3 regions of the Halobacillus sp. KGW1 genome follow, and region 3 is predicted to be linked to each of the others. Evidence: riboswitches for the same ligand, from Rfam matches in the RefSeq annotation. Region 3 holds a riboswitch; each other region holds the start of a gene.
What was found. Region 3 has a riboswitch for S-adenosylmethionine ahead of AXG56_RS15825 (Na+/H+ antiporter NhaC family protein). Riboswitches for the same ligand answer to the same signal wherever they lie in the genome.
Positions count from the first base shown of each region.

Region 1 (10,331 bases), on a different contig from region 3:
AGACATCGCCTGCAGCAAGGTCTTTGAATGCTTTCTTCGTCTTCACAATCGGCATTGGGCAGGCCAAGCCTTTGGCATCAAGCGTCTGATTCGTTTTAATTGTCATCTGTGATTCCTCCTTACCCATATAGGTATGTCATTTATTCTGTCGGGCCTTCCCAGGCGAGCATGCCGCCCTCCATGTTCGTTACGTCAAACCCTTTACTCATGAGTATTTCTGAAGCACGGCCGCTGCGTCCGCCGGAGCGACAAACCATGATATAAGGTTTATCTTTATCCAATTCAACCGCCCGCTTTTCAATAAATCCCAGAGGGATGTGTGCAGCACCGGGTATTTTACCTTCTGCCACTTCTTCGTCTTCTCTGACATCAATGATGTTCAGAGCCTCACTCAGCTGCTGTTCTACTTCTTTAGCTGTCATTGTTTTCATATGGTTTCAACCTCCTGATTAGATAAATAGGTTAACGTTTCCTTCTTCTGCATCTGCCAAATAAGCAGCTACACCAGCGTACTGGATGTCATCCAACAGTTCTTCCTTTTGGAGACCGAGGAGATCCATCGTCATTGTACAGGCAACAAGGTTGATTTCCTGTTCCTGAGCCATGTCAATCAAGTCCGGCAACGGCACAGCATTGTGCTTCTTCATAACGTCTTTGATCATTTTAGGGCCGAATCCTGCGAAATTCATTTTAGAAATGCCCATTTTATCCGCGCCCCGTGGCATCATTTTCCCGAACATTTTCTCCATGAAGCCTTTCTTCACTTTAATTGGTTCGTCTTTCCTCAGAGCATTCAGTCCCCAGAAAGTATGGAAGATGGTAACTTCATGATCATAGGCTGCTGCCCCGTTGGCGATGATATAAGCGGCCATCGCCTTATCGTAATCTCCGCTGAATAAAATGATGTTCGTTTTCTTCGTCTCTGACATTTTACTGCCTCCTTATTGGATTATACTAATACGTGTAGGGGTATATTGTAAAGTGAAAAAATTATCTGCTTTTGACTAGCAATTGAACAGCTTCGTTAATGGACGCTTCTGTTGTTTGGTCGTCATCGGACCCTTGAATGCACTCTGCAAGGTTGGAGCTGACGACAAGACCGATGGCACGATCGATCGCGCTTCTGGATGCAGAAAGCTGTGTGATGACATCTTTACAGTCTTTATTCTCCTCCATCATTTTGAGTACGCCTCTCAATTGCCCTTCTAATCGTTTCACTCTGTTTTTCATAGCTGTGTTATATTCCACTGCGTCGGCCTCCCTTAAGCAGTTATTTTTGTTCGCTTTGAACAGTACATGACTAATAATATACCCCTAGTGGTATTTTTGTCAACAAGAAAAGATTCGGATAAGAATACCGATAGAACACCAAGCTAAGGAAGAGGTGACATGATGGAACTTTGGATGGATACCTGGAAGGTACTGCTTAGAATCGTCACAATCCTGCCATTGCTTTTGGCCGTAGGTCTCTTTATGGGGAAGCGGTCGATCGGTGAACTACCTGTCTTTGACTTCGTTGTTGTCCTGGTTCTCGGCTCCGTGGTGGGAGCGGATATTGCTGACCCGAATATCAACCACATCCATACGGTGACAGCTATTATAGCGATCGCGCTCTTACAAAAAGTCATTGTATGGATGAAGCTGAGGAGTCCTTGGTTCGGTAAGTTATTGACCTTCGAACCAACTGTTGTCGTTTTCGAAGGGAAGATGATTGGTGAAAACGTTAAGCGAATTCGCTATTCCATTGATAATATAATACAAATGCTTCGGGAAAAAGATGTATTCCGGATTGAGGACGTATACACGGCAATCATAGAACCGGACGGGAGATTGACGGTGCAATTGAAGCAGGGAAAAGAGCCTGTTACTAGAGAAGACATAGGTATGTGGAATAGGGGTGGGGGTTATGACATCCCCTTGATTATGGACGGTATTTTACAAAAGGATATGATAGCGCGTATGGAAAAGACAGAAGCGTGGGTAGAGAAACAGATCACTCCCCATGCGGTTTCGGATATCTTCTACGGAGCGGTAACCAACCGGGGGTCTTTTCACTACTCGTTGAAAGGTACGGATCCGAAAATTCCGCCTATCGAGCATTAAATGGAGATCCCTGGTAGAGTGCGGATGGGTGAACCCTGACCAGGGATCTAATTTCACACGCTTTTGCTTATACAGTGAATCAACCGTTCCTCGATATCGGAGGCGAGTGATTGAACGGCAGCATCACCAATGGGACTTACGAGAGCAGTCGGCTTCGGCATTCCGATCTTTGTTGTGCCCTGCTCATCATATACGACCATTTTACAAGGGAGAAAATAACCGGCAAGGGTATTCTCGGATAGGATGCTTTCTGCTTCTTTCGGATTACACACTTCAAGAATACGAAATTCCTGATGGAATTCCAATCCTTTTTCCGTCAGCTTATCTTTGACATTGAACTTCCATAAGACCCCGAACTGCTCCAGACTCAGCTGTTGTTCCAGGCTTTCCACTGCATCCTTGACACTCTTCTTCGTTTCAACTGTATAATGAAACATAGAATCCTCCTTTTTAATTTCCTGATTTATGGGTATACATACCCTTTAAGGTATCTATGGAATCTGAATTTCTCCATTTTTCTGAGAAAAGTTACAAATGGAATTGACAAGGTGGATGAGGCTGTATTATCATTTTCACCAGTGACATAATTGAATAACGAATTGAATCGATCTTCTTATCTAGAGAGGTGGAGGGACTGGCCCTTTGAAACCTCGGCAGCGGATCTGAACGGATGTCTCCGTCAGAAACTGTGCCAACTCCAGCACGCCTGTGGGCGTGACAGATGAGGAGAGACGGATCTCATATACATATGTGTGAGCCTCTCTTCTTGTTTTATAAGAAGAGAGGCTCTTTTTGTTTAGGAAAGCATAGGAGGGATTCGATGATCCAGTTTGAAAACGTATCGAAAGTGTATCAGCACGAAGGGAAAGAACTGCGTGCCGTCGACCGTGTCGATTTGACGATACATAAAGGGGAAATCTTCGGAGTCATCGGTTTCAGCGGCGCTGGAAAAAGTACGCTCGTCCGTCTTGTTAATTTATTGGAACGGCCGACAGAAGGAAGGGTCGTCGTCAATGGAGAGGATTTGACGAAGCTGTCCAAACCGGATTTAAGGACAGTCCGGAAGCGCATCGGAATGATCTTTCAGCATTTTAATCTGCTGGAGTCCAAAACCGTCCACCATAACGTGGCATTTCCATTATCTCTTGTCGGTACGCCGAAGAAAGAGATAGATCAAAGGGTGAAGGAAATTCTAGCCTTCGTCGGTCTGTCTGAAAAGGCAAATCATTACCCGGACCAGCTGTCCGGCGGGCAGAAACAGCGGGTCGGTATCGCCCGAGCTTTGGCGACCTCCCCTGATATTCTATTATGTGACGAAGCAACGTCCGCTCTCGATCCGGAGACAACCAAGTCAATCCTGGAACTTCTGAAGAAGGTGAGAGACGAGTACGGCATTACGATTCTGATGATCACTCACGAAATGAATGTCGTCCGTGAGGTGTGTGACAGGATAGCAGTGATGGAAAACGGACGTGTCATGGAGAGTGGATCCATTTTCGACCTTTTCTCCAATCCGCAGCATCCGACAACCAAGAATTTCGTAAGGACGGTGATGGAGAATGATATACCCGCGTCTATTCTAGACGGCATCGAAAAGCGCCATGCCTCCGGGAATATCTACCGGATCACCTTTGTGGAGGAAAGCGCAGGACAGCCGGTCCTCTCACAGGTGGCGAAACGTTTTGATGTGGAAGTAAATGTACTGTTCGGACAGATTACGGAACTGCAGGGTATTCCATTCGGTCATTTAGTCGTGGAGTTCCAAGGGGATGCGAAAGAAATTCTTAAAGCGATCCACCATATCCAACAAACCGTAACGGTACAGGAGGTGACTGCACATGCAGGTTAATTTGATGGATTTTTGGCCGAAAATATGGGAAGCGACATACCAGACCCTTGTCATGGTCGGTATATCCCTCCTGGCAGCAGCGCTTATCGGCCTGCCGCTTGGAATACTTCTCGTTGTTACGAGACAGGGAGGGCTGCTTCAAAATAAACCGTTCTTTAACGGATTAAGTGCGGTTGTGAACTTCTTCCGTTCCATTCCGTTCATCATATTGCTCGTAGCGATCCTGCCGTTTACACGTCTGCTTGTCGGTTCATCGATCGGGACAGCAGCAGCTGTCGTTCCTCTCGTCATCTTCTCTGCTCCGTACATAGCGAGGCTTGTGGAAAGCAGCTTGCTTGAAGTGAAACCAGGAGTCATCGAAGCAGCAGAAGCGATGGGAGCGACACCCTGGCAGATCATACGTCGTGTTTATATACCAGAAGCATTGAGTTCTATTATTCTTAACTTGACGATTGCAACGATCGGTCTCGTCGGTGCTTCCGCCATGGCGGGCTTTGTTGGAGGCGGAGGTTTGGGAGATTTGGCCATCTCTTACGGCTATCAACGCTTTGAAACAGATATTATGATTGCAACGGTCCTATTGCTCGTACTGATTGTGCAGCTTACGCAGACGGTTGGAAACTTTATATCAAGAAAAATACGTAGACAATAACAGGGGGATATTATTATGAAAAAGTGGGGATTTATTTTAAGTTTCATCGCAATCATCAGTTTTGTATTAGCAGGGTGCTCCAGTGAAGGCGACGCAGCCTCTGGTGAGAAGACGAAAGTGAAGGTAGGCCTGAATGGTTCCGGCGTCCCGATTTGGGAGAAAGTCCAGGAGAAAGCAGAGAAAGAGAATATTGACATTGAACTGGTTGAATTCGCGGACTACGTGCGCCCGAACATGGCACTTGCTGATGGAGATATCGATTTGAACGCTTTCCAGACGGTGTCGTATTTTGATTCCTTCATAGAAGAGCACGATTTAGACTTGAAGCCGATCGGTACGACGATCATTGCTCCGATGGGTGTCTATTCCGAAAAATATAAAGATGTAAAGGACATTCCTGATGGAAGTTCCATCGCTGTCCCGAAAGAAGCAACGAACATGGGACGCGCTCTGCTTCTCCTTGAGCAGGCGGGTCTGATCGGTCTACCGGAAGATTTCGACGGAAATGGATCGCTCGATATCATTGAAGATAATCCGAAGAACTTGAAATTTGAACCGATTGTTGCTGCCCAGACACCACGTGTCCTTCCCGATGTCGCTGCATCCGTCATTAATAATGGAGTCGCGGTTGAAGCAGGATTTGTACCGGTGGAAGATGCTGTCTATATTGAGGATGAAACCGCTCAACCTTATATCAACATCATTGCGGCTCGTGCCGATGAAGCAGATAAAGAAGTCTACCAGAAAATCGTTGAGCTTTATCAAGAAGAGGACGTAGCGGATCACATTAAGAAAACATATAACGATTCCCTTATTCCGACATTTGTCCCATTGGAAGATATCGGCTGGTAAAGGAGTGGAGGAAATGACTGCAGACACAGCAACTTCTCTCTCCACCCTTCTTGAGCAAAAGATAGAAGGGAAGCGGGGGGAATACGTATCCATCAGTCACAGCATTCATGAACACCCGGAAATAGGCAACGAGGAGTATTTCGCTGCAGATACGCTGACCACTCTTTTAGAAAAGGAAGGGTTTGTCGTTGATCGGAATATCCCAGAACATGAAACGGCCTTCCGTGCGGTGAAAAGCTCTGGTGTTCCCGGGCCTAAAATCGGGTTTTTGGCAGAATATGATGCCCTGCCGGGTCTTGGTCATGCATGCGGACACAACATTATCGGCACAGCCTCTTGTGCGGCTGCCATTGCATTAGGGGAATTGATCAGTCAAACCGGAGGAGATGTCGTCGTACTCGGCACACCGGCAGAAGAAGGCGGACCGAACGGCAGTGCGAAAGGAACATTCGTCCGCCACGGACTCGTCCAGGATTTAGATGTCTGTATGATGGTTCATCCGATGGGGAGGACGTCGGGATCGGCGCCTACGCTGGCCGTCGATCCTGTCGATTTTGAATTCTTCGGAAAAAGTGCACATGCGGCAAGCAACCCGCACGACGGCATCAACGCCTTGGATGGAGTCATTCAACTGTACAACGGGATCAATGCCCTGCGTCAGCATGTTCCGGATGACGTGCGGATCCATGGAGTCATCTTGGATGGCGGTCAGGCACCTAATATCGTTCCGGATTATGCCCGGGCGAGGTTTTATTTACGAGCAGCAACGCGTGAAGCATGTGATGAAGTAACACGCAGGGTTGAAGAAATCGCTGCAGGTGCGGCGAGAATCACAGGCGCGGATTACAAAATGACGCGCATTCAAAACGGAGTAGATAATTTTAAAGTAACCCCAACGTTTGATGAAGTGTTCCGGCAGAAGATCGAGGCACTCGGCGAAGTGTATCATGCCGAGCGTAAAGGTCTCGGTTCATCCGATGCAGGCAATGTCAGCCAAGTCATTCCTACCCTTCATCCATATATCAAAATAGGCCCGGACTCGCTTGTTGCTCATACGGACGAGTTTCGGGAAGCTGCCCGCTCGAAAGCGGGAGACGAAGCGCTCATGAAAGGAGCCAAGGCGTTAAGTCAGACAGGATTGACCCTGCTGCTGGACCAAGTCCTGCTTCAGGAAATAAAGAAGGAGCACCAAGCTCTATAAAGGCACCCCGTGTAAAGATCCGTCTTTACATGGGGTCTCTCTATTGCCGGGCTTACGGATTTATTGTACCGGGGGCATGGATGTATTAGAATGGATACAGTAATAGAGAGGACGTGGGAGAAATGAAGGAAGATATCAAACTGATCGCCTTGGATTTGGACGGGACCCTCGTAAGTCATGAAGGCACCGTTTCTGAGGCTAACGAAAAAGCTGTAAAAGAAGCAAAAGAACAAGGAATTCATGTCGTACTAAGTACAGGCAGATCGCTGTCCCGGTGCAGGGATATTGCGGAATCTTTAGGACGCTCTTCCTACATCGTCACGATCAATGGCGGGGAAATCTATGATCACCAATTCGAACTGGTAGAGCAGAATAAGCTCCACCATACACATGTCGAGAGGCTGTGGGAACTGAAAAAAGAACACGGCCTGTATTTCTGGTCTACAACCGTACAAGGTCTCTATAATAGTCAAGATCCGTTTGAGAATGAGGTCCATCAGTACGACTGGTTGAAATTCGGATTCGACATAGAAGACGATGAGGTGCGTGAAGTCATCTTGGAAGAATTGAATAACAATGAAGAGCTGGAAGTGACTAATTCCAGTCCAACGAACATTGAAATCAACCCTGTTGGTGTGAATAAAGCAGCTGCTTTGAAAAAAGTCTGCAAGTGGTTGGATTTGGATATGAGTCAAGTGATGGCCGTAGGTGACAGTTTGAATGATATGGCGATGATCAAAGAAGCGGGACTTGGTGTCGCTATGGGGAATGCTCAGGAAGATGTTAAGAAAGCAGCGGCTTTCACGACTGCTACAAACGCAGAAGATGGAGTAGCGCGCGCTATTGAAAAAGTTCTGAAATAAAAGGATACAGATAACCTTGCAGGTTTTTGCTGCAAGGTTTTTTTTATTTCTGAGAACATAGGCGCGTGGGGGATCGTGAAGTTTTTCGTCATTCTGGTCTGTCGAAATCCTTCTAATTTCATATTTTTGTAATCAATTTAAATATCAGGAAGGAATATATTCAGCAAAGAGAGAAATACAGCAACGTAGTTAGAGAGCCATGGATTTGGAGCGCCGACGTTTCCTGCTCCCAGCACCCGCATCTGCGGGTGGCAGGAAGGGGTCTGGCGGGGAGGTTTTGGAATGAGAGAAGTAGTGATCGTTGACGCAGTAAGAACACCGGTCGGAAGGAGAGGAGGCATGTTCCGTGAAGTCAGGCCCGACCTTCTGTTAGCGGAATTGCTGAAAGAATTGATGCGAAGGTCGGGAGTGGATCCTTCTCAGGTGGAGGATGTGATTGCCGGGTGTGTAACGCAAGTTGGTGAGCAGGCAGGAGATATTGCCCGCATTGCTGCCCTTACCGCGGGTTTTCCTGTTCAAGTCCCTGGTGTTACATTGGATCGCCAGTGTGGATCGAGCCAGCAGGCGGTTCATTTTGCGGCACAGGCAATCGCAAGCGGGGATATGGACGCTGTCATTGCCTGCGGAGTCGAAAGTATGTCACGGGTTCCGATGTTTTCGAATCGGCAGGGAGTGAAGGATAACGAACGCCTGACGGATGCATATGAATTGATTCATCAAGGTCTCTCAGCTGAACGTATTGCAGATCGCTGGGACATATCGAAAGAAGCGCTTGATTTATATGCGGTCGAGAGCCACAGGCGGGCGATACAAGCGGTAAAAGAAGGGCGGTTTGATAAAGAGATTCATCCAATTACGACAGCAGACGGGGAAGTGTGCAGCCGGGATGAAGGACCAAGAACGGATACATCCATGGAAGCATTGGCACAATTAAAGCCGCCGTTTAAAGAAGGAGGGAAAATCACAGCGGGTAATGCCAGTCAAATCAGTGATGGAGCGGCCGCTCTACTGCTTATGTCAAAGGAGAAGGCGGAAGCAGAAGGAATCAAAGGAAGATGCCGTATCGCCTCCCGCTCCGTCATCGGCTCTGATCCGACACTCATGCTGACAGGACCGCTTCCTGCGACCTACAAAGCATTGGAAAAAGCCGGATTGGCTCTTGAGGATATCGATCTTTTTGAAGTGAACGAGGCTTTTGCCTCTGTGCCGCTATTTTGGATGAAAGAAACGGGGGTACCGCATGAGAAGGTGAATGTGAACGGAGGAGCGATTGCGCTTGGTCATCCACTTGGCGCGACAGGAGTGAAGCTGATGACAACATTAGTTCACGAACTGGAAAGGAGAAACGCGCGTTACGGATTGCAGGCTGTCTGTGAAGGGTTAGGAATGGCGAATGCGACTATTATTGAAAGAATCAAATGACTGCATGGAGAACGTCAGGTGAGGCAGGTCCGTTTTTAGACTAACCAAAAACAAAGGAGTCGATAAACGATGGCACAAACACTTAAAGGGATGTTCGAACAAACGGTAGCGAAGCATGGGGATAAGGAAGGCTTGGTGGATTTACGACTTGGAATCCGGTGGACTTATGCAGAGTGGGACATTGAAGTGAATAGAGCTGCCAATGCTTTACGGGCATCCGGAGTGGAGAAGGGAGACAGGGTATCGACTGTCCTCTTCAATACATCCGAATTTGCTACGACGCTGTTTGCCTGTATGAAGATCGGTGCCGTCTTCCAACCGGTCAACTTCCGACTGTCAGAACGGGAGATCCGCTATATTCTGACCGACGCCTCCCCTAAGGTCGTATTGTTTGAGAGGGCTACGGCGTCACAAGTCGCTCCGATAGCTGCAGATATGCCTGCCATCGAATTTTGGAGCATTGATGAAGTCGAGCAGGAGCACGCCGTAAACTATCACGATCGACTGGCGAGTGTTACAGCAGATCGACCGTTGTGTCAACTCGATGAAAACGATCCATATGCCATCATGTACACGTCAGGGACGACCGGGTCACCGAAAGGCGTCATCCACTCCCACCGTGACATGATCGATCAATCGCTGATTATGACAGCTTGTCTGCGTCTCACGAAAGAGGATCGCGGATTAACGGTTGCCCCGATCTTTCACTGTGCGGAACTGCACTGCGCCTTCTTCCCGCGCGTTATGATAGGGGCAGCAAATGTGATTATGCACCACTTCGAAGCGGAAGAACTGATTGAAACCGTCAAGCAGGAGCAGATCACCTGCTTGTTTGCAGCACCGACGATGTGGAACATGGTGCTGGAAGAAGAATTCAGTGCAGAGGATTTCCAGACGCTCCGACAGGGATTATACGGTGGAGCTCCCATGGCTCCATCCCTCACGAAGCGTCTGCACGACGCCCTTGGGGTAGAACTGCTCCAGGCTTATGGCATGACGGAGATGGGCCCTGCCATTACAGCATTGATGGACGAGGAGCAAATAAGAAAAGCAGGATCGGCAGGAAGACCGCTGCTTAATCATGACGTCAGGGTCGTGCGAACGAATGAGCATGGACCGGCGGAACCCAATGAAATCTGCAAACCGTTCGAACTGGGGGAAATTATCGTCCGCGGGCCGAGTATGATGACGGCCTATTACAACAGGCCGGAAGAAACGGAAGAAGTCTTATACAAAGGGTGGTATCACACCGGTGATATCGGCTCCTTTGATGAAGAAGGATATCTGTGGGTAAGGGACAGAGTGAAAGATATGATTCTATCCGGTGGAGAGAACATCTACTCGAGAGAAGTAGAGGATGTGCTCTTTGATCATCCTGGTGTGCTCGAT
Region 1 is NZ_LSOC01000003.1:917,994-928,324, reverse strand. Features, by position in the region: gene AXG56_RS13625 (sulfurtransferase TusA family protein) at 1-106, opposite strand, end outside; gene AXG56_RS13620 (rhodanese-like domain-containing protein) at 141-431, opposite strand; gene AXG56_RS13615 (DsrE/DsrF/DrsH-like family protein) at 450-929, opposite strand; gene AXG56_RS13610 (metal-sensitive transcriptional regulator) at 991-1,248, opposite strand; gene AXG56_RS13605 (DUF421 domain-containing protein) at 1,390-2,103, shown strand; gene AXG56_RS13600 (DUF302 domain-containing protein) at 2,157-2,540, opposite strand; SAM riboswitch class I at 2,714-2,831, shown strand; gene AXG56_RS13595 (methionine ABC transporter ATP-binding protein) at 2,924-3,952, shown strand; gene AXG56_RS13590 (methionine ABC transporter permease) at 3,942-4,604, shown strand; gene AXG56_RS13585 (MetQ/NlpA family ABC transporter substrate-binding protein) at 4,620-5,456, shown strand; gene AXG56_RS13580 (M20 family metallopeptidase) at 5,470-6,657, shown strand; gene AXG56_RS13575 (Cof-type HAD-IIB family hydrolase) at 6,780-7,520, shown strand; gene AXG56_RS13570 (thiolase family protein) at 7,803-8,942, shown strand; gene AXG56_RS13565 (fatty acid--CoA ligase) at 9,012-10,331, shown strand, end outside.
Region 1: linked by a shared signal. The riboswitch ahead of AXG56_RS13595 (methionine ABC transporter ATP-binding protein) and the one ahead of AXG56_RS15825 (Na+/H+ antiporter NhaC family protein) in region 3 are both predicted to bind S-adenosylmethionine.

Region 2 (10,331 bases), on a different contig from region 3:
AAGCGTTCAATGATACGTCCTGGATTCTCCGGGTCGTAAATCAGGACATCGTCCCCGTCCGATTGCGCTGGGAAGAATTTATACATGGCGGCGGGCTGGACCCAGGCTTCCGCTTTCGCTTTTGAAAGCAGGCCGTCGACCACGCTCTTTAAGTGGAGGGCTTTCTCATTTTTCTCTTCGATTAGTTTCGAGAACCTTCCTTTTAATCCAAGGTGGTGGCCGATCAGCATCTGCATATTTATATAAGGCTCAATATGTGCTACTGGATGATTCCTTATGATGTGCTTGTTGAAATCATGCGGGTGATAGATTGGAACCGATGAGGAAACCGTCGACTTAGGTTTTGTTGCTACCGCTGTTGCCGTGTTTCCCTGCGCCTGTGCCTCGGCTGCTTTGGATAGGGCAGCGGCCTGTTTCTGCGCATGATCGTCAAGAAACGGAAGTCGTTTTTTCTCATCACTCAACTGGTTGGAAATGGACAATCCGTCCATGGCGTCTTTGGCATACAAGACGGGCCCTTCATACTCCGGTGATATCTTCGTATGGGTGAATTTCCGTGAAAGTGCAGCCCCGCCAACAAGTATAGGAAGAGAAATGTTCTGCTGCTTCAAGTCCTGAGCCGTTAACACCATCTGCTGAGCCGACTTGACCAACAATCCGGATAAACCGATGATCGTCGGCTGTTCCCGCTTGATCTGCTCAATCAGTTCGACTGGAGTGACTTTAATACCCAGGTCGACTACTTCAAACCCATTGTTGCTCAATATGATCTCTACCAAGTTCTTGCCGATGTCGTGCACGTCTCCTTTTACGGTGGCGAGCAGCACTTTTCCTTTCTTGTTGGAGGAGTCCCCCTTCTCCATATGAGGCTCGAGGAAAGCGACAGATGCCTTCATGACTTCTGCACTCTGCAGCACTTCCGCGACGATCAGTTGGTTATCATTAAAGAGGCGGCCTACTTCCGCCATTCCTTCCATCAAAGGCCCGTTAATTACATCCAGAGGCGTTGGATATTCAGCGAGTGCCAATTCCAGGTCTGGAATTAATCCCTCTTTCGTTCCTTCTACGACATAGTGCGCGAGTCGTTCTGCTAATGTCATCGTCGATGTCGGTACTTTATTTTCTTTTTTCTTCCCGCGGTAGAAGGCTGTGAATGCGGCGAGAGTCTGCTCGTTCGTCTGATAGAGAAGCTCATCTGCAAGCTTGATTTCCGCCTCATTGATGGAAGCGAACCTTTCCAGCTTTTCGGTATTCACGATCGCGTAATCCAGTCCTGCTTTTGTACAGTGGTATAAATAAACCGCGTTTAGGACTTCTCTTCCGACAGGAGGCAGACCGAAGGAGACATTACTTACGCCAAGGACGGTCTGACAAAGGGGTAGTTGTTCTTTGATCAGTCGTATGCCTTCTATGGTTGCCTCGGCAGAACCGATGTATTGTTCATCTCCTGTACCGACAGGGAAGACGAGCGGGTCGAAAATGATATCACGCGGATCGATGGCATACTCTTTTACGAGGATGTCGTGCGAACGCTTAGCGATTTCCAGCTTTCTCTCCGCTGTAACAGCCATTCCGACTTCATCGATCGTTCCGACGACGAGAGCTGCACCGTACTGTTTGACAAGTGGGAGTACTTCTTTAAAGCGTTCTTCTCCGTCCTCCAGGTTGATTGAATTAATGATGACTTTCCCTTGGGAATATTTCAGTGCTTTTTCAATAACTTTAACATCGGTGGAGTCGATGACGAGTGGTACCTTTACTTTATTGACGACTTCCTTCATGAAGGCTTCCATATCTGTCACTTCATCGCGGTCCGGATCTGCGAGACAGATGTCGATGACCTGGGCACCTTTCTTAACCTGGGCACGGGCGATCTCGGACGCTTCTTCGAATTTTCCTTCTGCAATCAAACGTTTGAACTTACGGGAGCCGATAACGTTCGTCCGTTCTCCGACCAAGATGGGACGGTCGGCAGGGTCGTCATAAATCATCGGCTCTATTCCAGAGACGGCGTGCGGATGGGAATCCTTTCGTTCTCTCGGTTGATACGGTCGTACGGCATCGGCAATGGCCCGGATATGGTCCGGGGTTGTTCCGCAGCATCCGCCGACAAGGTTCAGCCAGCCTTTTTCGGCGAAACCAGCGACCTTTTGGGCGAGTGATTCAGGCGTTTCGTGATAATTCCCTTCTTCATCGGGAAGCCCTGCATTCGGATAACAGCTTACCGCAGACGTAGCAAGATCAGACAGAGACCGCAGATGATCACGCATGAATTCCGGACCGGTCGCACAATTGAGTCCGACGACGACAGGGTTCATATGCTCAAGGGAGAGATAAAATGCCTCGATGCTCTGCCCGGCAAGGGTGGTTCCCATCGGTTCAATCGTTCCGGAAATCAGAAGAGGAAGCTTCGTATTCGTAGCTTCACTTGCTTTCGTTATACCGACGAATGCGGCTTTGACGTTGAGCATATCCTGAGACGTTTCTAAAAGCAGGAGGTCGACGCCGCCTTTGATAAGTCCTCGCGCCTGCTCCTCATATCCTTTGGCAAGCGCATCGAAAGTAGTGCCTCCCGTGACGGAGAGTGTCTTCGTCGTGGGTCCCATTGCGCCTGCAACAAATCGGGGACTGGTTTCCGATGAGAAGCGGTCGACAGCTTTCCTCGCAATTTTTGCGGCGGCGATATTTATTTCTTCAGCCAGATGCCCCAGATCATACTCATCAAGAACGAGGTCAGTCGCTCCGAAAGTGTTCGTCTCGATGATATCGGCACCAGCCTCCAAGTATTGGGTGTGAATCTTCTCCAACAGATCAGGGTACGTCAAATTCAAGTATTCATTGCAGCCCTCGTAGGCCTCTCCGCCAAAGTCTTCTGCGGATAAATCAGCATCTTGAATCATTGTGCCCATGGCTCCATCAAGAATCAGGATGCGTTTCTCCAGCTGTCGTTCAAACCAAGTGGATGCCATCAGTAACCTTCCTTTCCCGTTGTGCGGTCTTTTCTTTAATGTAATTCGTTAATTCTACAGTCATTTCGTAGCGCAGAAATGGAGTAATTAAATAAATGCCGTTAAACAAATCCATAGCGGTGTCTATTAATGATTTTGCAATGCTGATGCCTTCGGCCTGAGCTTGTGTTTTGTCAGTTCCTGCTTGTTCCATTCTCGCAAGAATTTCAGGAGAAAGCTGAATTCCAGGCACTTCATTATGGAGGAATTCTGCATTCCGTGCGCTTGTTAACGGCATGATACCGATGTAGATGGGAGCTTCAATATGTTTCGTTGCTTCGTAAACCTCTACGATCTGCTCATGATTGAATACAGGCTGGCTGATGAAGTAGTCTGCACCGTATTTCATTTTCTTTTCCATTCTTCCGACTGCCCTGTTCAAGTTCCGTACGTTCGGGTTGAAGGCTGCAGCGACAGAGAAGGAAGTACGTTCTCCAAGAGACTTACCAGAAAAGGAGATCCCTTTGTTGAGCTGCTTGATGTAATGGATTAAGTCGAAGGACGATAAATCATAGACCGATGTTGCACCAGGGAAATCGCCGATTTTCGTTGGATCGCCTGTCACAGCAAGCAACTGCTGAATGCCGAGCGTATGCAGACCCATTAAGTGGGACTGGAGGCCGATCAGGTTCCGGTCCCGGCAGGCGATATGGACGAGCGGATCAACGTCGTACTTGGTTTTGATAATCGATGCCATCGTGTCATTGCTGATCCTCGGTGATGCAAGGGAATTGTCGGCAAGCGTAATGGAGTCAACACCCGCATCCTGAAGCGCTTTTGCTCCTTCAAGGAACTTATCCGTGTTCAGTTTCTTAGGAGGATCGAGCTCGACAATGATGGACCTTCCTCTTTTGGCGCGTTCATGTAAATGCTCCAAGTTCTTTTCCGGTGAGGACAAGGATACACCGTGCCCTTGTTTAACAGGAACTTCCTTCTTTCGAATCGGCTCTTTCCCTTTTACTGCAGCTGCAATCGCCTCGATATGTTCAGGGGTTGTTCCGCAGCACCCTCCGATCAAACGGGCTCCTTGTTGGTAGAGGGACTTTGCGCTTTTCTCAAAGTAATTCGGATCGGTCGCATAGACCAATCTTCCATCCTGGAAAGCAGGGAGACTAGCGTTCGGGTAGGCGGACAGGACGGCCTTATCGGGAAGGGGAACGTCTTCCAAAGATTGAATCATGTGATAAGGACCGAGGCGGCAGTTCACCCCGATAATGTCAGCTCCCTGCTGTTCTAATTGCTGGAGGGCGTTGGATAAGGAGGTGCCTTCTTGGAGAACGCCGGCTTCATGCATGGACACCTGCGCAATAATAGGAAGATCGGTTTCTTTTCGTGCAATCTCCAGCACTGCCTTCAACTCTTCCAAGTCGTAATACGTCTCCAGGAGAAGGCCGTCCACTTCTTCAAACAATAAACAATAAAGCTGTTCGCGGAAGCTGCGTTTGATTTCTTCCAGGCTGACGCTCTGCTTCTGGACACCGCGTATGCCGCCGATCGTTCCGACCACATAGGTTCCTTCATGAGCCGCTTGTTTTGCAAGTCGTACGGCAGCAGTGTTAATCTCTTTTACTTGTTCCTGCAGCCCGTAGCGTGTCAGTTTAATATAGTTTGCTCCATAGGTATTTGTCTGAATAACATCTGCACCGGCATTCACATAGGCGCGGTGAACGTTTAGAACTTCTTCAGAATGGGAGAGGTTCAGTTCTTCGAAGCAGCGATCAATACCATAGGAGTAGAGGAGGGTGCCCATAGCACCATCACCGATCAATGTTTTGTTCTGTAATGCTTCACGTAAGTTCATGGCTCGGCCTCCCATTCGTAGTAAATGCATATGGTTGAATCTGTTTGAGTGCTTGATAGAAATCAGCCAGCAGCTCTTCCGGGTTTTCTAATCCGACGGATAGGCGGAGCAGTCCATCGGTGATGCCGCGCTTTTCCCGTTCTGCTTTCGGCATGGCAGCATGAGACATGCGTGCAGGATAGGAGAGAATTGATTCTACTGCTCCGAGGCTCACCGCAAAGACAGGGATTTGTACCGCTTTGGTGAATTGTCGGACCGCATCTTCATCTCTTAATCGAAAAGAAAGTACCGCTCCCGCACCATCCGCTTGGTAGGAGTGGGTGGAACTGCCCGGATGACAGGAGAACCCTGGATAGTACACTTCTTCAATCAACGGATGCTTCTGCAGCTGCTCTGCAATTAGTTCCGCCGAGCGGGAAGACTGGGTGAGTCGTGTGTGCAGCGTCTTAAGGCCGCGAAGCACGAGCCAACAATCGTGTGCGCCCAAGATCGATCCGAATGAATTCTGCAAAAATCCCAAACGTTCAGCAATTTCAGGGCAGCCGGTAACAGCGAGACCAGCTACGACGTCACTGTGGCCTGCAATAAATTTTGTAGCGCTGTGAAGGACAAGATCGGCACCTAATTCTAACGGCCGCTGGAGGGCCGGTGTCATGAAGGTGTTGTCTACAAACGTCCAACATTCATTGGCTTTTGCGAGCTTCGTTACCGCCTGTATATCAGTGATCTTTAAGGTGGGATTGGATGGTGTCTCAATATAAAGAACCTTCGTGTTCGGTTGGATGGCTCGTGCCACTGCATCCAAGTCTGTCATATCGACAAATGTGTGATCGATCCCAAATCGATCGAGCACGTTGGTGACCATGCGGAACGTACCCCCGTACACATCTTCTGTAATGACGATGTGATCCCCTTGCGATAAAAGCATGAAAGAGGTGGAAATAGCGGCCATGCCGGATGCGAAGGCGAAGCCGTGGGTGCCGCTCTCCAGCCCGGCGATCGTGTCTTCCAAGGCTTTTCGTGTCGGATTGCCGGAACGACTGTAATCATAGTCGCCCGGTTGATCGAAATCCTGCTGGTGGAACGTGGATGCTTGGTTAATTGGAACACTGACGGCACCTGTCTGCGGATCAAATTTATAATCGCTGTGCAGTAGACGGGTTTGAATGGAATGGTCGGTCATTGTACAATCTCCTCCTTCAGTAAGCTGCTCAAGGTCTGTTCCAAATCTTCCAGTAAATCATCGATGTGCTCAATTCCTACAGAGAACCGAAGCAGACGGTTGCATACTCCGTATCCCGTGCGGATTTCTTCCGGTATATCCGCATGCGTTTGTGTAGCCGGATACGTAATAAAGCTTTCAACCCCCCCGAGACTTTCTGCAAAACATATCAAGTTCAGGCTGCGCAGAAACGGGTCGATCCACTGCTCATGCTGCAGACGGAAAGAAATCATTCCGCCTCGCCCCGGATAGAAGACGTCTGTTACCGCAGGGTGCTCTTTTAAATAATCCACAACGGCTTTCGCGTTTGTTTCATGCTGCCTCATTCGCAGCGGAAGGGTCTTCATTCCGCGCATAAGCAGCCACGAATCAAGTGGGGAAAGGACGGCGCCGGATGTATTCTGATGGAACTCCAGCGTTTCGTTGACCTGTTTTCCTTTACTGACAAGAATACCTGCAAGTACGTCGTTGTGACCCGCAAGATATTTGGTTGCGCTGTGGATGACGACATCCGCCCCTTCTTCCAGCGGTTTTTGCAGGACGGGAGTATAGAGCGTGTTATCGACAAGCAAGAGCAGGTCGTGTGCTTTTGCCAGTTTAGATACCTCTCGGATATCTGTTGTATGCATTAGTGGATTTGTCGGTGTTTCAATGTAAATGGCTTTGGTCTGATCGTTGATGTAAGCAGTCAAATTATCCAGCTCTTTGCTGTCACAGTAGTGGAAATTCAGGCCGTAGCGTTCTTTCATATGCTCGAAGAGTCGGTATGTCCCGCCGTATAGATCTTCTGAAACGATAATTTCGTCCCCTTGCTTAAATAGAGAAAGGGCCGTTTGGATGGCAGCCATTCCGGAACTGAAGGCGAACCCGGCTTCGCCGCCTTCGATATCAGCAATGGACTTCTCCAGAGCCTGCCTGGTCGGGTTTCCTGTCCGGGTATAATCGAAGCCTGTGGATTCCCCTAAGCCGGGATGACGGTATGCGGTAGAGAAATAAACAGGGGGATTTATCGCGCCTGTGGGCTCTTCTTTCTGGTTTCCAGTTTGGACGAATTTAGTATCAGTGTGCGGACACATGTGAACATTCCTCATTTCTAGTAATCTTGTATATAAATAAAAAAAGCCTTCTTAGATAAGAAGACTTTGACGTTTCCGCTCTTCTTCTTATCTTCCAAGTTGAATAGACAACTTGCTGGAGTTAGCACCTTTCTGGTTAGACCAGGGGTTGCTGAGGCTTCACAGGGCCAGTCCCTCTGCCTCTCTTGATAAGAGATTCAATTGTATAAATGTAAATGTTGTTGACTACTTTACACTACTCAGAAACTTTTGACAATATACCTTGTAGAAATTTTTACTTTTATCCGTATTTTTCTTGGTGTCTCTTTTTTTGCTTCAGATACTCTTCATCTTCACGCACCAGCTTCCATTTTTCTTCAAAGATGCGTGCCGATTCCGCTTTTTCTTCATCGATCTGCCGTTCGTTCACCTTACCGTCATCGCCGTACTTTTTTCCGCCTTTATAATTGGCGTATCGTCTGGAGCGTGTGTATCCCATCTGGAGGAATTTACGGGCCATATCCATACCTACAATATCTTCTGCTTTCTTATATTCAAGGAATTGCTCATAAATCTTCTCGGAAGATTCCTTAGCAATTTCCGGTGTTTTGAATCGCCAATTCGGCAGGATCTCACTCTTGTAAGGCTCGACAAGGAGGACCCCCTGCTCTCCTTTACCGACCCGGTACTTTCCCGGGTTTTCTTTGAAATTGATATGGTCGAAATCAAGGTCGTAGTCAAACGCCATTATGTTCCTCCTCTGCATCTGTATTTTCCACCCCGAACATATTTAAGCCGAGATCTTTGGACAGTTTTTTGATTAAGGCTCCGCCGGCTGTGCTGTTCCCCTTCTTATCAATGGCAGGCCCGACGACACCGATTCCCATCCGGCCGGGGACGGAACCGATGATGCTGCCGGATACACCGCTTTTGCAGGGGAACCCTGCTTCTACTGCATAGTGGCCGGATGAATTGTACATGCCGGAGGTCATCATGATCGCCTTCACAGTCCGAAGATGGTGGGGTGGGATCAGCCGCTCTCCGCTTGCGGGGTCTTCGCCGCCTTTTGCCAGAAAGAGTCCTACCTTCGCGAAGTCTGTACAGCACATCATGACTGCATTCATTCGGAAGTAAAGGTCGAGTGCTTCTTCTACATCTGTCACGAGTGTCCCGTTGCTTTGCATAAAGTATGCGAGAGATCGGTTTCTTGCTCCGTTGCCTATTTCTGCTTCGTAGACTTCTTCACTCATCTCCAGCTGATCATTACTTGTGATGCGGCGAAGGAAAGTAAGGTATCGGTCGAAGCGGGTTTCCGTATTCTGCCCCTTAATGAGAGAGGCGACCGCAATAGCTCCTGCGTTGATCATTGGATTAAACGGTTTGTGGGTCACATGTGATTCCAGTTGACTGATCGAGTTGAAAAAATCACCCATCGGTTCCATTCCTACGGTTTGGAAGACGCGGTCTTTCCCGAAATCCTGGAGGGCAAGCATGAGGCCGATGATTTTGGAAGTGCTCTGCATAGGAATGTGCTGATTGTCTCCACCGGCGGAATAGGACTCCCCGTGTGTTGTGAGGATGGAAACACTTAAGTGATCTTTGATTGTTTCATCGAAATGAGGAATGGTCATATTGACATTTCCATGGGAAGCGTACGGTTTGCTGTCTTCGATTGCTTCCTCTAAGTATTGATTGGTCAACTTCTTCATAGTTTCACCTCTCTTTGTCTCTATGTACCCCGTACGGTCCTAAGGATAACGATATAAAAAAGAACGGCAGCTTAAGCTGCCGCTCTTCTATTCCTGTTTCAAGTAACGGCGGTCTTTCAGGAACAAGCGCCAGAACAGGATGAAAGCAGGAATCAGAATTCCGAATCCAATACCGTAGACGACAAGCATCTGATAGAAGATGTCCGGATTTGTGAATCCTTCTTCTATAGTCAAATCAGGATAAATCAGATAGGGGAGGTGCGCATTGCCATAGGCATAGATAGCGATGCCGTATTGAATGATGATCGCAAGGACGGCAAGTCGTGATAGTCCACGCTGTCCATTCTTCCGGCGGATGAACAAAAATGTATAGCCGATCAGGAAGAAAAGAACAGATAATCCGAACGTAAACCAGTTCGCCTGGATATTGTCAACGATCCATGCCGCCTCTTCCGGGAAGGTACCGATGGTCAACATGGCCACGGCAATACTGACCGGTCCAAGCCAAATGGCATGCTTCCGGAACGTGTGATACGCCTTCCAATCGTCTGCCTCTTTTGCATAATCCATCAAGAAGACGGCCGAGATGAATAATTCGGTCGTCAACCCGAAAGCGATATGCATATATAAAGTAGGGTGGGACAGAAGCTCTCCATAATGGAGGCGGGGGTAATCATTATCGAAGTCGATGAATCCTCCTAATGTGATAGGGAGGATACTGACGAGCAGCGCAGGAATGATCAAACCTGTGAATCCCGATGTGATACGAAGTGTATTCTTAAATCGATCGGTATGGTGCTGAAAAACCATGAACGTCGTTCGGATGGTCAAGAGCAAAATACCCAGAGCGACCGGGACGAGCAGAATACTTCCTAAGAGCGTCGTTGCAAATGGGAAGAAGGTTACAACGGAGACAACAAAAATGACGAGAAAAACGTTGGTTACTTCCCATGTCGGTGATAAGAACCGGTTGGCAATCTGAGAGGCGCCGGTTTGCCTGCTCTTACTGTAAATCATTCCCCAGAAACCGGCCCCGAAGTCGAGGGAACCCAGCATAGCGTAGACAAATAGTAAACTCCATAAGATAGTAACCGCCAATGTAGATGCTTCCATTACTCATCCCTCTCCTTTCTAAGTGGTTTCTGAAGGTTCCAGATCTTTGGTCACTGGATGCTTCTTGAAATAATAACGAAGGACGAAGCCGGTGACGAACAACAGGGTGATATAGAGCGTAATGAATAAATAGAACAGAAATCCGACACTGCTGGATTTTGTCGCCGCATCCCCGGTCCGGAGTACATCGGTAATGGTCCAAGGTTGTCTTCCTATACAGCTGAAGCACCAACCGCTCTCAATTGCAATCATTGCAAGGGGACCGCTTACGACGAACAAAGCGAGAAGCCAGCTCGGGAACTCCCGCTTGAGAACATGCTTCCAGAAAAGGGCGATCATCGCTACAAATATCAAGACGCTGCCGATTCCCACCATGACATTAAAAAGGATGTGGACGTATAAAGGGGGCCACAATTCTTCCGG
Region 2 is NZ_LSOC01000006.1:28,374-38,704, reverse strand. Features, by position in the region: gene metH (methionine synthase) at 1-2,969, opposite strand, end outside; gene AXG56_RS18190 (bifunctional homocysteine S-methyltransferase/methylenetetrahydrofolate reductase) at 2,950-4,809, opposite strand; gene metC (cystathionine beta-lyase) at 4,796-5,992, opposite strand; gene AXG56_RS18180 (methionine biosynthesis PLP-dependent protein) at 5,989-7,107, opposite strand; SAM riboswitch class I at 7,192-7,302, opposite strand; gene AXG56_RS18175 (DUF4385 domain-containing protein) at 7,388-7,834, opposite strand; gene glsA (glutaminase A) at 7,824-8,795, opposite strand; gene AXG56_RS18165 (cytochrome d ubiquinol oxidase subunit II) at 8,883-9,908, opposite strand; gene AXG56_RS18160 (cytochrome ubiquinol oxidase subunit I) at 9,927-10,331, opposite strand, start outside.
Region 2: linked by a shared signal. The riboswitch ahead of AXG56_RS18180 (methionine biosynthesis PLP-dependent protein) and the one ahead of AXG56_RS15825 (Na+/H+ antiporter NhaC family protein) in region 3 are both predicted to bind S-adenosylmethionine.

Region 3 (10,331 bases):
GCCAGCGGCGGTGCGATAATCCCGAATAAATAAGCAAAATAGGTAAATGAAATGACCTCCAGCGTCCATCGAAAAGGCTCTCCTTGCAAGTAAAAGGGAAGGTATGTCCACACTGCCGTGAAAACGGCCTGCAGCAGGAAGCCCATTAAGAATAGAAAAAGCATGTTTCCGCTTCGCAAATGGACAAACAACCCTTGAAGATCCTTGACTATCGACTGATCCGTTTTTTCAAAGAAACGCTCGTTCGGTATGAGTACAAGGAACAGAAAAGCAGCAAGGACTCCGAAGAATGCAAACACCCAAATCGTCAACCGTAAATCAAAAACCCCTGCAAGATATCCCGCTCCCACTCTTCCGCCCATTCCTCCGAGTGCGTTACTCGAAATATACAGCGTCATAGCAAGACCTATATGTTTTGGTGATGTTTCTTCCCCTAAATACCCCATCGCCGCAGCAGGAATCCCTGCAAGGAAAAATCCCTGGATAACACGGAGAGCTACAATCCATTCGAAACTATCCACAAGAGGAATCAAACTCAACGTAATCACGGTAACGAACAGGGAAAGCTTCATAACTGCCACCCTGCCATAGCGATCAGAAAGAAAGCCTAAAACGAACAATCCGACAACCATAGCGAGCACACAGGAGGACATGACGAAGCTTGATACTGTAGCAGAACGATCATAACTATCCGAAAGCAACGGGAGCAGTGGCTGAAAGACATACAATGTAGAAAAGGTCGATAAAGATGCAATCATTAATGCGGCTGTAATCCGCCAAAATCCAGACTCACGCGGTGTATAGGGGTGAGTCGGTTCTATCGCCACTCCCATTTCAAATCACTCTTTTCTAGGATTGGAATTGACTTGGAAATTCGTTCAAATCGATCCCCCAGACGAACGGAAGATAGAAATAGATGGCAAGAGTAACCAGGATGACTGCAAGGATATTCAACCACAACCCCGCTTTCGCCATATCCGGGATACGCAAATAACCAGACCCGAAAACGACGGCGTTCGGCGGAGTCGCAACCGGGAGCATGAACGCACAACTTGCAGCAATCCCTGCAGCGATCATCAAACTGTAAGGGTGTACAGAAAGAGCACTCGCAAGGGAGGCCATAATCGGAAACATCATAGTTGCCGTGGCTGTATTGGATGTTATTTCTGTAAGGAATATAACCATCCCCGTTACGATAACGATAATCAAGAGCAGATGCACCCCTTGGAGTACAGTTAATTGATTACCTATCCATTCTGCCAGTCCGGTTTCCTGAAATCCTGAAGCAATGGCCAGCCCGGCACCGAATAACAGCAAGATCCCCCATGGCAGTCCTTTTGCTGTATCCCAATCCAGTAGATGTTCTCCTTTACGTTTTTTAGAGGGAAGGATGAACAGGATGACTGCAGCAATCATAGCGATCATCGTATCATTGATATTTTCATTAATCCGTACCAGAAGAAAGGAGCGGGATATCCAGGCTGCAGCTGTCACGGTAAAAACCAACAGCACCGTTTTTTCTTCAAAAGACATAACACCAAGCGACCTGCGTTCTTCTCTGATCACCTTCCTCCCTCCAGGCAGCTCCTTCATTTTCATGGGATAAGCGACCTTGACTAAATACACCCACGCAATCGCTAACAACAGCAAAGATAATGGTACCCCGAACGTCATCCAACCTGCGAAAGATATCTCGATGGCATAGGTCTGTTCTACAACCGCCTTGAAGATCGTATTCGGCGGTGTACCGATTAGTGTCGCAAGTCCTCCGATCGACGCACTATACGCAATTCCGAGCATCACTGCCTTACCGAAAGGGAAAGAATCGTGATCGACCGTTTCTCCCTTCTTCTTCAACTGCTCCGCTGCTTGGTATATAACGGCCATACCAATCGGCACCATCATCATTGCCGTCGCTGTGTTGGAAATCCACATGGACAGCACACCGGTAGCAACCATAAACCCGAGTACAATTTGTTCGGTGCTCGTGCCGACGGAAGCTATGATAAACAGGGCCATCCGTTTATGTAAGTTCCATTTCTGCATAGTAAGGGCAATTAAAAAGCCCCCCATAAACAGAAAGATGGTGTCATCTCCGTAAGAAGATGCGGTCATTCCACTTTCCAACCCGCCGGTAACAGGAAACAATACGAGAGGAAGCAACGAGGTGGCTGGAATGGGAATTGCTTCTGTAATCCACCATGTAGCAATCCATAGTGTACTCGCAAGAATCGCTACAGCCTCTCTTGACAAACCTTCCGCATCCACAAACAGCAAGGCAAGAAGAAAAAGCATGGGTCCAAGAATCAAGCCGATCTTTTGTCTCGGCTGCATGGAAGGCCCTGTTTTCCCTTCTTGTTCTCCATTTTCCTTGGTGTAAGCTGAAGTATGATTCCCGGACACCATAAACTGCATCAGTGCCTTCGCTTCCTCATGCATCACCCAAAGCTTTTGCCAACTATTTTTGATAGCAACGGTCGCTCTCATACAATCAATCCTTCCCCATGTGGTAAGTGTAAGAATATTTACAAATTTTATCATAAAATCCATAAAATTGTCATAAAATCACTCTATAACCCTTCCTTAAAATAAATCCACATTCCTTCGGGAGGAATGTGGATTACTCTTACTTATACAGAAGAAAATGTTTTCTCGTCTTATTAAACTTTTTGAGGTCATCCTTCCAACGTTTCTCCATCTGTTCTACGGAATGCCCCTCATTAATTGATTCCCTTACCCATCCGTTCCCTATTAGTAGATCAAAGAACGAGATACCATTTGCATCTTCGGCACGAAATTCGAAATCATCAGGGTACATATCATGGATAGTTTTCACTAAGTGCAGACCTGTGTTAACAGGCTGGAACTCATCACGGTCCAGTATGTGAAGTTGGACGCCGTGGGATAATTTCCCGGCATGCTTAGAAAAAGACGGGGTAAATGAAGCCGCCCGGAACCTGACACCAGGAAGGTTCTTCTCGTTCATTGCTTCCGCCAATTGTTCGCTGTCTATGAAGGGGGCTCCGATCAACTCGAACGGCTTCGTAGTTCCTCTTCCTTCCGATACATTTGTCCCTTCAATCAATGCAGCCCCAGGATATACGTAAGCCGTATCTACCGTCGGCATGTTCGGCGAAGGCGCAACGAATGGCATGTCTGTATCATCATAATCCATTCCCCGCTTCCACCCTTCCATTTTCACGACGGTCAAATCTGCACCGATATCGAATTCTTTGTTAAACAGCTTCGCCAATTCTCCTGCCGTCATGCCATGCCTCAGTGGGATTGGATAATTTCCTACGAAAGACTGGTAGTCTGTATCAAGGACCGGACCCTCCACCTGGTCTCCACCGATCGGGTTCGGCCGGTCCAGGACGAAGAATGGAATGTCGTTTTCTTGTGCTGCTTCCATCGCATAAGCCATCGTGTAGATGTACGTATAGAAACGCGTTCCTACGTCCTGGATGTCGAATACGAGGACATCAATATTTTCAAGCATATCCGGAGTCGGTTTTTTCGTTTTACCGTATAAGCTGTACACAGGCAGACCAGTCTTCTCATCTTCGTAAAATTCCACATACTCGCCTGCCTGAGCGCTTCCCCGCACTCCATGTTCGGGACCATAAAGAGCCGTCAACTCTAAGTCTTCATCTTCGTAGAAAAGATCGACGACACTGTTCAAATCCTGATCTACTCCTGTCGGATTCGTGATTAACCCAATGCGCTTTCCTTCCAAAAGTTCTTTCTTATCATCGAGCAGCACTTCTACACCAAGTTTGAATTCCTCCTGCTTCTTATGATGTCCCTTGTGTTTACCACGGTTTCCTTGATGATCAGCGAAAACGACTGAAAAGGTGGACCAGGTTGTTAGCAGAACGACCACTAGTATAAACCACTTCCGCATAGCTATCCTCTCCCTTTCCTCTTAATAAGTGAGCCCCGTTCCATATTCGTACATCACCGATCCATCTTCATCAGGTATCGTGACAGGAAGCTTTCCTTGCGGTGAATTTTCACCAAATATGGTGGCAGCGGACGCCTTGAAGCTGGCTGCTTTAAAGCCATATTGGGCGAGGTAAGCATCGACACCTGCATAACTCATGATGTCGTATGGATTCCGAATTCCAATACTGATGACAGGCGCTTCGCTCGCATCCATCACCTCATGGATCAATTTCATTTGTGGGTGATCGGCAGACCGTGTGGCGACATTATACGTGTAAGTACCAAAGATGATATAGTCCGCCTTTTTCACCATTTCCAACTGTCCTTCTGTCAATTCCGCGCTTGACGTTGATAAAACAGTAGTGGCACCGTGGCGTTCTCTGACGGCATCACCAAGCAAATCGATGAATGTATTTCCAATGACAAGTACCTCTTCCTCCTCTTCTGGTGTCACAGGTAAAACCCCATCATTTTTGACCATGGTGATCGACTTCTCAGCAGCTTCTTTTTCCACCTGTTTATGCGCTTCGGAACCTACGATTTCTTCCGCGTATTGAACCTTCTCTTCCACCGACTTCGGATTTTCGGAAGGAATGATTCCCCGCTTCACTTTCAACGTCAAGATACGTTGGGCAGAGTCCTCAATGGTTTCTTCCTTGATTTCCCCCGTTTCCACAGCTTCGTAAATACCTCCCGCTACTTCTTCAAGTCCTACAGGCATCAATACGATATCTGTTCCGGCGTTGATCGCCCGAATCACGGAATCTACCGGTCCGAAGTGGTCACTGATTGCTTTCATGTTGAGCGCATCGGTCACGACAATCCCTTCATAGCCCATCTCTTCACGAATTAAGCCGGTCAACACCTTCTCTGATAAGGTGGCAGGAAGAGCAATTGGCGTCCCATCCTTCTGAGAAATCACTTCGGTATCATCAATTTTCGGGAAAGTGACGTGTGCCGTCATGATTGCGTCAATACCTGCATCCATTGCTTGTTGGAAGGGATAGAGTTCCACTTCCTTGAGTCGATCTAAATCGTGAGGCACTTCAGGAAGACCTAGATGAGAATCGACAGCGGTATCTCCATGGCCAGGGAAGTGCTTGGCCGTAGCAGCGACACCAGCTTGTTGTAATCCCCGCATATAAGCGGTTCCCATCGTTCCAACCAATCTTGGATCTCCACCGAAGGAACGGACGCCGATAACCGGATTATCTGGATTATTGTTTACATCCATCACAGGAGCGAAATTCACATTGAATCCAAGTGCCGCAAGTTCTTCTCCAATGGCATTTCCAACATTCTGAGCTAGCTCTTCCGAACGTGCTGCCCCAAGTGCCATATTTCCAGGCATATCTGTCCCGGATTGCAGCCTTGTGACGATTCCACCTTCCTGATCAATGGTCATAAGCAGTCCAAATTTCTCACTCGCACTCTGGTAATCGTCGACAAGCGTTGTCGTTTGCTCTGTGGTTACGACATTTTCACGGAAAAGAATGACTCCCCCCAAATGATATTTTTTTACCATCTGCTCTATTTCAGCATTCATTTCCGTGACATTTTTCCCCTTCCAAGTACGGAAGTCAGGCATCAGCATCTGTCCTACTTTCTCCTCCATTGTCATTTTATCGATGGCATTCCTTACGATGTCATACTTCTTTCCTTTCTGCTTCATCAGTACAGGAGTAACCTCGGACTGCCCTTTATGCTTCTTTCGTTTGAAATGGACGGCGATCCGGTCCTGATCCTTCCCGCTGCGGACGGTAATCCACGCTCGCCCGGGTTTTCCGTGCCATGTTACTTTTCCATGTTCATCCACTTCCGCCACCCGTTTATTGTTGGACGACCACTTCAGATTCTCCTCGACCTTCTTGAAGTGACCATCTTTGTAAACACGCAGCACCTCCATCTGAACCGTATCCCCTTTAATTGTCCTGTCCGCTTCCGGTACGTTCTGCAAAAGGATTAACTCTGTTCCCTTGTTCGACTTTTTCCCGTCAGCCGATACCGGTCCGGTCATCGTTCCCGGAATCAACAGACAGAATGTAAGCAGCACAACAAACCAACCTCTTCTCCTGCCTTTCACTCTACATTCCTCCTTGCCTTTATTTATTTGTAAAAGTAAGACCGCTATCCCGCATGACGATCGAACTTTCCCAACAATGGCGGATCATGATGAGAGTCTTTATTATGGAAGCGTTTACAATATGTAGTAAAAGCGTACCGAATATAATTATAGTCGTCTATACCACATAAGACCCCTCTCTCTCTTTTTCGACTGTTTTTTCCATTCTATAGCCCCATTACAATAGATTCATTTTAAAATATAATATCAAATTTATGAACTATTTAAAGAATTAATATTTCATTCGAATTTGAAAAAATCTATTAAGTGACCAACTACCTCCGCCTTCCTTTATGGCCGCTCACCGGGCGCCCAGTGGAAAGGTCCCTTCTCCCGGAGCCCGATCTCTCCCCCAGCCATACCACCTTTTCCAAACGAAAAAGAAGCTCCCTATTTCAGGGAGCCTCTTCCAGTCAGAGAATATCAGGATCCTTTTTGAGCGGAAGGATCTGCTTTCTGAACCGTAAACTTAGGAAACTTGAAGACAATAGCAAGAATTCCGGACACGGCTGTTAAGATCGGATAAATACAAAACGGTACGATTGCAATAGGTGAAATCGATGCCACACCGGCTACAGCAAGGAGTTGGGCTCCGTAAGGAATGATTCCTTGAACAGAGCTTGCGAAGATGTCCAACAGGCTGGCGGATCTTCTCGGTTCAATGCCGTAATCATCAGAGATCTGTTTGGCTAATGGACCGGCCGTGATAATCGAAATCGTGTTGTTTGCAGTGGACAAATTGATCGCGGTTACGATACCGGCGATACCGAACTCTCCACCACGATTAGACCGGACACGTTTATTCACCGCTTCCAGTAGATACTCAATACCGCCGTTATAACGGATCAGCTCTACAAGTCCTCCGAGCAGGATAGCTATCATAGACAACTCCTGCATGTTTGCGAAGCCGTCTCCGATCAGGTTAATCAGTTCCATCCCCGAGAATTTACCGAGAATCAAACCGACAATTCCGGCTGCTACCGTTCCGCCGATCAGAACGAATATGACGTTTACCCCAAGGATGGCGAACAGGAGCACTCCGAGATATGGAATGACTTCAAGGAAATTATACGAGTATGTTTCCCCAAGATCTGCACTCGCACTGGCTGTCCATACTGCAAAAATAACCGCTGTTACTATGGCAGCCGGAAGAACGATAAAGAAGTTCGCCTTGAACTTTTCTTTCATTTCCGTGCCTTGTGTTCGAACAGCTGCAATGGTTGTATCAGAAATGATGGAGAGGTTGTCCCCGAACATAGCCCCACTTACAATGGCTCCCATAATCAGCGCCACACCAATATCTGTTTGTTCTGCGACACCAAGTCCGATCGGGGCTAAAGCTACAACTGTCCCTGTGGAAGTACCCATGGAAATGGATATGAAACACCCAATGACGAACAGGCCGACGACCATCCATCCACCAGGCAGGTAGCTCAGGCCAAGGTTGACGGTGGAATCTACAGCCCCCATTCCCTGTGCGACGGAAGCAAATGCTCCCGCGAGCAGGAAGATCACAACCATCAAGATGATATTCGGGTGTCCTCCCCCTTTGGAGAGTGTCATGATTTTCGTTTCAAAATCTGTTTTTCGATCCATAAGCAGCGCTACCAGTATAGCTGCAAACAGAGCGACGAGTACAGGCATTTTGTAGAAGTCACCTGTCACGATCCCTGAACCAATGAACAATACAATAAATACTACAAATGGAATAAGTGCAAAAATATTTGCTTTCGGTTTTGTCATCTTTTCTGCCTCCTTCTTGGTGAACTCATGAATGTTTCTGTGATACAGACAAGACCAGGCCAAACAAATAAAAAAGAAGCCCTCTTTAGGATAAGAAGGCTTCTTTGTTTCCGTCCCCTCTTATCTGTCAGGTCTAAAACCTGCTGGATTTAGCACCGGCCAACTGTGTTGGTGGTTGCTGAAGCTTCTTAGGACCAGTTCCTCCACTTCTCTTGATAAGAACTATTCAATTGAGTCTCTCGTTACTTTACATCATTTTTTTCTCTCTGACAAGAGAAAAACTTGGAATGTTACTTTTTATCATACTCTCCGATAATGTCCACGGCTTTGGCTGCCAGAGAAGGGTCTACAGCCTCATCGAAATCTACATCGCCGATGATGGCACCATTGGAGTTGTAAAAGTCGAACTGATCTTTAATATCCTCCACGAACATACTGCCGTCCGGATCCAGTCCTGTCACGCCGACTTTCTTCCATATTTCAGGATCCTTCAAAGCGGTGTGTTTTGTCATGATATCAATGACTTCATCAAGCCCCTCGCCGTGAAGAAATGCATCGTTGTAATCGCGTACCCCCTTCAAATAAGCAGCCATGAAGCGGAGCGATACGTCTGTTTCTTCTTCAACAAATTCCGGTGAGCCTAGAACCATCGCGATTTGTGCTTCTGGAGCATAATCCGTAGCATCACCGAACCGCACATGTAACCCCTGCGATTCTCCCTGTGTTATCAAAGGCTCTATCTGCAGGGCAGCATCTATGGATTTATTCCCCATCGCGGCCAACATATTACCGAAATCAGACATTAAGACGACCTCTACGTCCTTCTCAGTCAAGCCGGCATGCTTCAGCATTTCATGGAAGATGTAATCATCCACGGCATTCTTTGAAGATACAGCAATCCGTTTTCCTTTAAAATCGGCATACTCCTTGATTTCATCCTGAAGGTCTTCTCTAATAACAAAACTGAAGTAGGAATTGCCATCGAAATAGTGCCCTTTATCAGCGATGATCTTCACATCGATTCCCTGAGCGATCGCATTGAAGAACGAAGCGGTGGAGACTCCGCCGGCGATGTCCACTTCACCGGAAGCAAGCGCCGGCAGCATATCATCACTGTTGGCGAATGTCGTAAATTCAATGTCTATGTTATAGTCATCGAAATATCCTTTCTCTTTCGCGATGTAAAACCCTGCACCGGACGCCGCACCGTCCTCTGCAATAACTACCTTCTGACGCTTCTCAAGCGGAGCCAGATCGCCGGATACGGTTTCTTTCTGCTTTCCTTGTTCAGACTCCTTATCACTGCAGCCTGCTGCTATACCCAAAAGTAAAAAAAGAGAGATAAAGATCCATAATGATTTACGCACGGGATGTTTCCCCTTTCTTAAATCCTTGATCGTTGCACTTCTTCCTGAAGATGATTCCAGACCTCCACGAATTGTTCCGCCATGACAGGGTCAGCCCTGACCTGCTCCATATTTCTTGGTCTGGGGAGCTCGATTCGTTTTTCCTTTACAATCCTCCCCGGCTGGGCACTCATCAAGAGAATCCGGTCGCTGAGCAGGAGTGCTTCATCGATACTATGTGTAATGAAGAGGACCGTTTTTTTCGTTTCGGCCCAGATGTTGAGTAATTCTTCCTGCAGGATGAATTTATTCTGTTCATCCAATGCTGCGAACGGTTCATCCATCAACAATATTTCCGGGTCATTTGCGAATGCTCTGGCAATGCTCACCCGTTGTTTCATTCCTCCGGAAAGCTCTCTAGGGTAAAGCTTGGCGAAACGCTCCAGCCCTACTTTTTCTAAATAATACGCGGTCCGTTCCTTGATGACCGCCGCTGGTACACGACGCATTTTCAAACCAAAACTGACGTTACCCTCCACGGTCAGCCACGGAATCACCCCCCGTTCCTGGAAGACCATCGACTGAAGTGGCCGGTCTTCCTTTGCTCTTGCGATGGTGAATGACCCGGAACTCGGTGTTTCCAAATCGGCTAGAATTCTGAGCAGTGTCGTTTTTCCGCACCCGCTCGGTCCGACTAAACAGGCGAACTCTCCATCGGCAATATCCAGATTGATTCCTTCCAATGCTGTGACTCTGCTTTCCTTTTTATAAAATACTTTCGTCAAATCCCTGATGGAAATTTTCGCATCCATTCCACCTTCCCCTTTCTCCTTCATCAACGCCAAGGGAGTAATTTACTTTGCAGTCCTCTCAAGATTAATGAGAATAAATAGCCGAAGAACGAGATGAGCACGAGCCCTACAAACATTTCTTTCAACATGAATGCCTTATAGGAGGTCCAGATTAAGTAGCCGATACCGGAATTCGCTCCCATCATTTCCGCTGCCACTATCGTAAGTAAGGCGATCGCCTGCCCCATTTGAATCCCTTCAAGCATGACCGGTAAGGAACCCGGGAGAGCGATTTTGAAGAAAAACTGTTTCGAATCTGCTCCGTAATTCTTTGCTACGTCCAAATATATTCTGTCGATGTTGATGACACCGGCAACTGTATTG
Region 3 is NZ_LSOC01000004.1:169,794-180,124, forward strand. Features, by position in the region: gene AXG56_RS15805 (MFS transporter) at 1-833, opposite strand, end outside; gene AXG56_RS15810 (DASS family sodium-coupled anion symporter) at 850-2,487, opposite strand; gene AXG56_RS15815 (exo-beta-N-acetylmuramidase NamZ domain-containing protein) at 2,627-3,904, opposite strand; gene AXG56_RS15820 (glycoside hydrolase family 3 protein) at 3,926-6,028, opposite strand; gene AXG56_RS15825 (Na+/H+ antiporter NhaC family protein) at 6,491-7,810, opposite strand; SAM riboswitch class I at 7,928-8,032, opposite strand; gene AXG56_RS15830 (ABC transporter substrate-binding protein) at 8,101-9,177, opposite strand; gene AXG56_RS15835 (ABC transporter ATP-binding protein) at 9,195-9,968, opposite strand; gene AXG56_RS15840 (ABC transporter permease) at 9,992-10,331, opposite strand, start outside.